2 regions of the Streptomyces albofaciens JCM 4342 genome follow, and region 2 is predicted to be linked to the other one. Evidence: riboswitches for the same ligand, from Rfam matches in the RefSeq annotation. Region 2 holds a riboswitch; the other holds the start of a gene.
What was found. Region 2 has a riboswitch for S-adenosylmethionine ahead of thrC (threonine synthase). Riboswitches for the same ligand answer to the same signal wherever they lie in the genome.
Positions count from the first base shown of each region.

Region 1: linked by a shared signal. The riboswitch ahead of CP973_RS10785 (aminotransferase class V-fold PLP-dependent enzyme) and the one ahead of thrC (threonine synthase) in region 2 are both predicted to bind S-adenosylmethionine.

Region 1 covers NZ_PDCM01000001.1:2,382,226-2,386,429, reverse strand. Annotated here, with positions in the region: gene CP973_RS10795 (rhomboid family intramembrane serine protease) at 1-640, shown strand, start outside; gene CP973_RS10790 (Lrp/AsnC family transcriptional regulator) at 637-918, shown strand; gene CP973_RS10785 (aminotransferase class V-fold PLP-dependent enzyme) at 1,005-2,387, opposite strand; SAM riboswitch class IV at 2,558-2,675, opposite strand; gene trpD (anthranilate phosphoribosyltransferase) at 2,771-3,835, opposite strand; gene qcrB (cytochrome bc1 complex cytochrome b subunit) at 3,983-4,204, opposite strand, start outside.
Region 2 covers NZ_PDCM01000002.1:3,780,140-3,784,343, reverse strand. Annotated here, with positions in the region: gene CP973_RS36415 (alpha,alpha-trehalose-phosphate synthase (UDP-forming)) at 1-734, opposite strand, end outside; gene CP973_RS36410 (glucosyl-3-phosphoglycerate synthase) at 841-1,788, opposite strand; SAM riboswitch class I at 1,952-2,110, shown strand; gene thrC (threonine synthase) at 2,128-3,417, shown strand; gene CP973_RS36400 (MoaD/ThiS family protein) at 3,482-3,760, shown strand.

The DNA.
Region 1 (4,204 bases), on a different contig from region 2:
CGGCGACGCCGTCGTCCAGGCGCAGACCGTGTACTTCGAACGGTGGGGCGTCATCCCGCGCGACCTGTGGAGCGGCTCGCCGCGCGCGCTGCTCACCCCGCTGACCGCCCTGTTCATCCACGGCAGCTGGCTGCACCTGCTGGGCAACGTGCTGTTCCTGTACGTCTTCGGCGGCATGGCCGAGAGCCGCATGGGCCGCCTGCCGTTCACCCTCTTCTACCTCGTCACCGGCTACCTGGCCCTGATGGGCTACGCGGCCGCGCACGCCGCGTCCGGCCAGACCCTGGTCGGCGCCTCGGGGGCGATCTCCGGGGTGCTGGGGGCCTTCCTGTACCTGTTCCCCAAGGCCCGCGTCACCAGTCTCTACCCGTTCCTCCTCTTCCTGCCGCTGCGCTTCCCCGCCTGGATCGTGCTGCTCTTCTGGTTCCTCCTCCAGTGGCTCGCCGCGCAGCGCGACCCCAGCACCCCGGGCGTGGCCTACCTGGCCCATGTCGTGGGCTTCGCGGTGGGCTTCCTCTACGCCTGGGTGCGCTACCGGCCGGCCCCCCGTCCGCCGCGGGGCGCCGCCGCGGCCACGGGTAGTGTGGGGTCCGCCGGAACGGCGAAGCAGCAGGCGACCGAGGGAGAGAGCCAGCCGTGATCACTTCGATCGTGCTCATCAAGACCAGCGTGGACCGCATCCCGGAGATCGCGGAGAAGATCGCCGCGCTGGAGGGCGTCAGCGAGGTCTACTCGGTCACCGGTGCGCACGACCTGATCGCGATGGTGCGGGTCGCCCAGCACGACGAGCTGGCGGATGTCATCCCCGGCCGGATCAGCAAGATCCCGGGCGTCGCCTCCACCGAGACGCACATCGCCTTCCGTACGTACTCCCAGCACGACCTGGAAGCGGCCTTCGCCATCGGCCTGGACGCCTGACCGGCGCGGGCGGCTGTGCCCGCCCGCGCCGGCGTCACCCGCGTCGCGGCGCCCGGACAGCGGAGCGCCGCGGCGAGGTGGTCTGTTTACGCCGCCGCCGCGGTGTCCGGCACGCAGCGCCCGTCCTCGGTGCGGTAGCTCCACCGCGCACCGTCCCTGACCAGCTCCTTGACCGCCCGTACGAAGCGGTCCACGTGCTCGTCGGGCGTACCGACGCCGAAGCTCACCCGGATGGCGTTCAGGCTCTTCTCCTCCGGCGCGCCCTCCGGCGCACCGCACTCGCCGGGCGCCTGCGACTGCGCGCCCAGCAGGGTCCGTACGAGCGGGTGCGCGCAGAACAGCCCGTCGCGCACGCCGATCCCGTACTCCGCCGAGAGGGCCGCCGCGAAGTGCGAGCTGTTCCAGCCCCGGACCACGAAGGAGAGCACCCCCACCCGCGGCGCGTCGTCCCCGAACAGCGACAGCACGGTCACCTCGGGCACCTCGGCGAGGCCCGCCCGCACCCGCTCGACCAGGTGCTGCTCCCGGGCGACCAGGTTCTCGAAGCCCGCCTCGGTGAGGGCCTTGCAGGCGGCGGCGACGGCGTAGGCGCCGATGACGTTGGGCGAGCCGGCCTCGTGGCGGGCGGCGGTGGTGTGCCACTCGACGTCCACCCCGCCGTCGCCCCGGCGGGCGACCGTACGGCTGGCGCCGCCGCCCGCGAGGTACGGCTCCGCCTCCTGGAGCCAGTCCGCGCGCCCGGCCAGCACACCGGCGCCGAACGGCGCGTACAGCTTGTGGCCGGAGAAGGCGACCCAGTCCACGTCCAGTTCCGCGATGTCGACCGGGTGGTGCGGGGCGAGCTGGGCGGCGTCCAGCACGATCCGCGCGCCGTGCGCGTGCGCCGCTGCGGCCAGCTCCCGTACCGGCCACAGCTCACCGGTCACATTGGACGCACCCGTCACGCACACCAGGGCGTTCGCGTACGGCTCGCGCTCCGCGAGCGCCCGCTCCAGCGTGTCCACCGCCTGCCCCGGCGTACGCGGCGCGTCCAGGTACGTCACCTCGACGTCCGCGCGCTGCTCCCAGGGCAGCAGCGAGGCGTGGTGCTCGGTCTCGAAGACGAACACCCGGGTCCGCGCGGGCAGCGCCGCGGCCAGCAGGTTGAGCGAGTCGGTGGTGGAGCGGGTGAAGACCACCTGGTCCCCCTCCCGCGCCCCGAGGAAGCGGGCCACCTCCGCCCGGCTGTTCTCGAACAGGTCGGTGGACAGCTGCGAGAGGTAGCCCGCGCCGCGGTGCACGCTGCCGTAGTACGGGGCGTACGCGGCCACGTCGTCCCAGACCCGCTGCAACGCCGGGGCGCTGGCGGCGATGTCCAGCGCCGCGTACTCGACCTCGCCGCCGGTGACGAGCGGGACCAGGACGTCGCGCCCCAGCACGGGCAGCGGGGCGCAGACGGCGGCATCGGTGGCGGCAGCGGAAACAGGCATGGCGAACTCCCGTAAAGGCATGGCGAATTCACTGCGGGGCACGCACGCAGAAGCGGGGCCCACCGGCAGTGGAGAAAGAAAAAGGGGGTGCGGGAACGGGCCGGACGGCCCTAACGCATTCGCTGCATCATGAGAGATCTCCCTCAAGGACCAGGATCCCTGGCACGAGGGATCCGCGCTTGCCGCAGACCTCGCTGCCTGCGGCCTGGTCATCACCCGGGGCACCCCGCCACGGACGGAGGGTTGCCGGACAGCGGGCCGGGGCCGTAGTCGCTGTCACTCGTGACCTGCGCAGCATCATGCCACACGATCGGACGCGCGCAAGGCCCGGTCCGCATCCCGGACCGGGCCCCGCGTCACTTCAGCGCCGTCTCAGACGCTTCTCAGGCGTTGCTGGCCGCCACCCACCGCTCCAGAGCCCGGCGGGCCGCGCCGGAGTCGATGGCCTCGGCGGCCCGCTCGATGCCCGCCGCGATCTGTTCGGCCAGCGGCGCCCCGGTCGGCGCCAGCGCCACCAGCGCCGCCGCCGAGTTCAGCAGCACCGCGTCGCGCACCGGCCCCTCCTCGCCGCCCAGCAGGCGGCGCGCCACGTCCGCGTTGTACGAGGCGTCGGCGCCGCGCAGCGCCTCCACGGGCACCAGGCCGATCCCCACGTCCCGCGGGTCGAAGGTCTCCTCCCGTACGGCGCCGTCGCGCACCACCCACACCTTGGAGGTGGCGGTCGTCGTCAGCTCGTCCAGCCCGTCGTCGCCCCGGAAGACCAGCGCGGAGGAGCCGCGCTCGGCCAGCACCCCGGCCAGGATCGGCGCCATCCGCGCGTCGGCGACGCCGGTGGCCTGCGCGCGGACCTTCGCCGGGTTGGTCAGCGGGCCCAGCACGTTGAAGGTCGTACGGATGCCCAGCTCGCGCCGTGCGGCGGCGACGTGCCGCAGCGAGGGGTGGAACTTCACCGCGAAGCAGAAGGTGATGCCGGCCTCCTCGGCCACCTCGACGACCCGGCGCGGCGTCAGGTCGAGGTTCACGCCCAGCTTCTCCAGCACGTCGGACGCGCCGCTGGCCGACGAGGCGGCGCGGTTGCCGTGCTTGACGACCTTCGCGCCGGCGCCGGCCACCACGATCGAGGACATGGTGGAGATGTTGACGGTCTTCGCGCCGTCGCCGCCGGTGCCGACGATGTCCACGCTGGGACCCGGCACCTCGATGAGGTTGGCGTGCGCGTACATCGTCCGGACCAGGCCGGAGATCTCGGCGACGGTCTCGCCCTTGGCGCGCAGCGCCACCGCGAACCCGGCGATCTGCGCGTCGGTGGCCTCGCCGCGCATGATCCGGTCCATCGCCCACGCGGTGTCGTCGGCGCTGAGGTCGCGGCCCTGGAGGAGGGCGTCGAGGACGGCCGGCCAGGTGTGGGCCGCCACGCTGTCGCCGCCGTTCGGGGTCGCAACGTTCATGGTCCACACTCCTGGATTCGTGTCCTGCTGGTGCGCAAAACCCTATCCGGCACGCGGGCATGCCGAAGGGCCCCGTCCAGTCCTCGAACGGGGCCCTCTGGGTGGCGTACTTACGCGGTGGTACTGCCGTGCGTCACACGGCGGGGATCAGTGGTGGCCGTGGCCGCTGGTGATCTCCTTGTACTCCTCCGGGGTCGGCTTCGGGATGACGTTGCCCTCGCCGTAGTAGCCCTTCGAGAGCTTGGCGCGCAGCTTCGTCGACCGCTTGACCTTCCGCTCGACACCGTTCTCGTCGACCTCCGGGCCGATCTCGAACGGCTTGGGCTGCTCGTGCTGGGTGAGGGTGTGCAGCTGCTCCTGGTTGAGCGG
Region 2 (4,204 bases):
GTGACGCTCAGCTCCCCGTCCGCGTCGCGCGCCACCCCGGCGCCCAGCACCGCCGCGCAGCAGTCCGCGAACGCCTCGGCCCAGCGCCGGGTCAGGAACGCCGCCCGGTCGCCGCCCAGCATCCCGCGCAGCACCGCCTCGGCCACGTCGTCCGGCAGCATGCGGAAGTAGTCGGCGGGCGCCCACGGCGTGTGCGAGAAGTGCCCGATGCGCAGGTCGGGGCGGCGGGCCCGGAGCAGGCCCGGCACCAGCGTGAGGTGGTAGTCCTGCACCAGCACCACGGCGCCGGGCGCGGCCTCGTCGGCGAGCGCGTCCGCGAAGGCCGCGTTGTACGCCTCGTACGACGCCCACTGCGCGCGGAACGCCTCGTCGAAGGAGGGCTCCAGGGGCGTCTGGTAGAGCATGTGGTGGACGAACCAGAGCACCGAGTTGGCGATGCCGTTGTAGGCGTCGGTGAAGACCTCGGCGGGGATGTCCAGCATGCGTACGTGCTGGCCGCCCGTGTCGGCGGTGTCCAGGTGGCCGCCGCTGCGCCGGGCCGCCTCGCGGTCGCCGTCCCCGAGGGCGGCGCACACCCACACCGCCCCGGCGTCGGACCCGATGGCGGAGAGGCCGGAGACCAGCCCGCCACCGCCCCGTTTGGCGGTGAGCGCGCCGTCGTCCCCCTTCGTGTACGACACCGGGCCGCGGTTGGACGCGACGAGAACCTGGGCACCAGAACGCTCGGAGACCATGCTGCGAGACTAGCCCGCCGCCGATCCGCTCAAACGTGCGGAGCGGAGGGGGAACGTCACGGTTTACGCGGGACCCGGCGCCGCGCCTCCGGGGCGGGGCCCCGCCTCAGGCCGCGCGCCGCTCCGCGTACTCCGGGATCTCCGCCATCGGCGGCCGCTCCTCGGTGTCCACGTCCCAGGTGCGCGGTACGAAACCGGCCTCGCCGCGCTCGAACTGGGTCAGCCGCGGGCGCACCAGATGGCCGCGCGCCAGCCGCAGCTGCGCGGTGCGGTAGATCGCCGCGGCCATCCGGCCGAGCGCCTGACCGCCCTGGTGGCGGTGCTTGCGTACGCCGATGTCCACCTGGCCCAGCGCGTCCAGCCCGGCCGTGTGCAGCGCGTCGACCAGCAGGCCCAGCTCCACGCCGTACCCCACCGGGAACGGCAGCCGCTCCAGCAGGGACCTGCGGGCCGCGTACTCCCCGCCCAGCGGCTGCACGAACCCGGCCAGCTGCGGCCAGTGCAGGTTCAGCAGCGGGCGGGCGACCAGCTCGGTGACCCGGCCGCCCTGTCCGGCCGCCTCGCCCAGCGGACGGTCGTACATGCCCTTGACGAACTGCACGCCCGGGTCGGTCAGCAGCGGGCCGACGATCCCGGAGACGAACGTGGCGGAGAACTCGCGCAGGTCGGCGTCGATGAAGCAGACGATGTCACCGCGGGTGGCCAGCAGGGAGCGCCACAGCACCTCGCCCTTGCCGGGCAGCGCGGGCAGCCGCGGCAGCACCTCGTCCCGGTGGACCACCCGCGCGCCCGCCTCGGCCGCGACCTTGGCCGTGCCGTCCGTGGACCCGGAGTCCAGCACCACCAGCTCGTCGACGAGCGGCACCGACGGTGTCATCAGTTCCGTGCGGATCGTCTCGACGATCGCGCCGACCGTCGCCTCCTCGTCGAGCGCCGGCAGCACGACGGAGACCGTCTGCCCCGTCTCGCGCCTGGCGGCCAGCAGCCGGTCGAGCGGGCGGTCGGCGGCCGACCAGGACCGGCTGCCCAGCCAGCGCTCCACCTCTTGCAGCACCTGCGCGTCTCCTTCGTTCCCGGGACCACGGTGTGATCCATCTCGCGGTGCGGACGACTGTCTCGACCGCCCGGCCCTTCGGCTACAGTCTTGAACAACGCGATCGTCCCGGGCATGCCGGGGTCGGCGCGACAAACGCCTGGGCTCCGGCCCAGCGCCATACCGCTCATCCAGAGGGGCAGAGGGATACGGCCCGTTGAAGCCCCGGCAACCCTCCAGCCGGTCTCCGTCGCCGCGGCATCGCACGCGGCCCGCGAGGCTCCCGGCTAGGGAAGGTGCCAATTCCGTCTCGTGGCGAGATGCGCCGCGAGGAAGATGAGGAGAAAGGGCCTCGCCTCCATGGCTGTGCAGTCTGCTGAAAGCACCACCCGCCCCACTGTTTCCCTGGGCCCCGCCGCCGCGCTGTCCTGCCGCGAGTGCGGCGAGCGCTTCGACCTCGGCCCGATCTTCGCCTGCGCGGCCTGCTTCGGTCCGCTGGAGGTGGCGTACGACCTGCCGGCCGGCGACCCCGAGGGCCTGCGCCAGCGCATCGAGGCGGGCCCGAACAGCATCTGGCGGTACGCGCCGCTGCTGCCCGTCCCGGCCGACGTGGCGGACAAGCCCAACCTGAACCCGGGCCTGACCAAGCTCGTCAAGGCCGACAACCTGGCCCGTGAGCTGGGCGTCACCGGCGGCCTGTACGTCAAGGACGACTCCGGCAACCCGACGCACTCCTTCAAGGACCGCGTCGTCGCCATCGCCGTCGAGGCCGCCCGCGCCTTCGGCTTCACCACCCTGTCCTGCTCCTCCACCGGCAACCTGGCCGGCGCGGTGGGCGCCGCGGCGGCCCGCGCCGGCTTCCGCTCCTGCGTCTTCATCCCGCACGACCTGGAGGCGGGCAAGGTCGTCATGGCCGCGGTCTACGGCGGCGAGCTGGTCGGCATCGAGGGCACCTACGACGACGTCAACCGCTTCTGCTCCGAGCTGATCGGCGACCCGCTCGGCGAGGGCTGGGGTTTCGTCAACGTCAATCTGCGCCCGTACTACGGCGAGGGCTCCAAGACCCTCGCGTACGAGATCTGCGAGCAGCTCGGCTGGCGGCTGCCGGACCAGATCGTCATCCCGATCGCGTCGGGCTCCCAGCTCACGAAGATCGACAAGGGTCTGAAGGAGCTGATCGCGCTCGGACTGGTCGAGGACCGGCCGTACAAGATCTTCGGTGCCCAGGCCGAGGGCTGCTCGCCGGTCTCGACCGCCTTCAAGGCCGGTCACGACGTCGTACGGCCGCAGAAGCCGGACACCATCGCCAAGTCGCTGGCCATCGGCAACCCGGCCGACGGCCCGTACGTGCTCGACATCGCCCGGCGTACGGGCGGCGCGGTCGAGGACGTCAACGACGCGCAGGTGGTGGACGCGATCAAGCTGCTGGCCCGTACGGAGGGCATCTTCGCGGAGACCGCCGGCGGTGTGACCGTGGGCGTCACCAAGAAGCTGATCGAGAACGGCCTGCTCGACCCGGCGCTGACCACCGTCGTGCTGAACACCGGCGACGGGCTCAAGACGCTGGACGCGGTCGCGCCGACCACCGGGCCCACGGCCACCATCCGGCCGAGCCTGGACGCGTTCCGCGCGGCCGGCCTGGCGGGCTGACCGCCGGACCCCGGTCCGCCCGTCCCTCCGCCCACTCCTCCCGCGACCTGGAAGGCAGAACACCATGAGCGTCAACGTCCGCATCCCGACCATCCTGCGCACCTACACCGGCGGCCGGGCCGAGGTGCCCGCCGAAGGGGCGACCCTCTCCGAGGTCATCCAGAACCTGGAGAAGAACCACGCCGGCATCGCGGCACGCGTCCTGGACGACACCGGCAAGCTGCGCCGCTTCGTGAACGTCTACGTCAACGACGACGACGTGCGCTTCGAGCAGGGCCTGGAGACCCCGACGCCGGACGGCGCGGGCGTCTCGATCATCCCGGCGGTGGCCGGCGGCTGCTGAGCGCCGGGCAGAGCACCGGGAACAGCGCCGGGAAATCGTAAGGATCGTTTCCGGCCCTTTCGGGGGCCGACGGCCGGAATCGCCCCGTCCACCGCGAAGCGGACGGGGCGATTCCGTGTTGTTAAAGGCGATACAGTTGGGGTGACCCCTCGTCGAGCCCGTGCCGAACGCATCTGAGACCCCGGCAAGTTGCGGGCGAAGTGCGGACGTGGTTCGTCCCATTGGTGAGCTTTGCCCGGCCCGACTTGCCCGGGAGTAAGGGCTTATAACCGCATTTTTGCGATTGTTCGCGAGCAGAATTCTCGTCCGATTGACCTGTTGCGCTGGGCAGTTGGACAGATACATTCAGCGGCGGTCGACGCGTTCCGGCGCACACCCCCTCCTGTCGGGGGGTGAGGTCTGACCCGGGTCCGCGGAGTGCGGTCCTGTGCAAGGGCCAGTAAT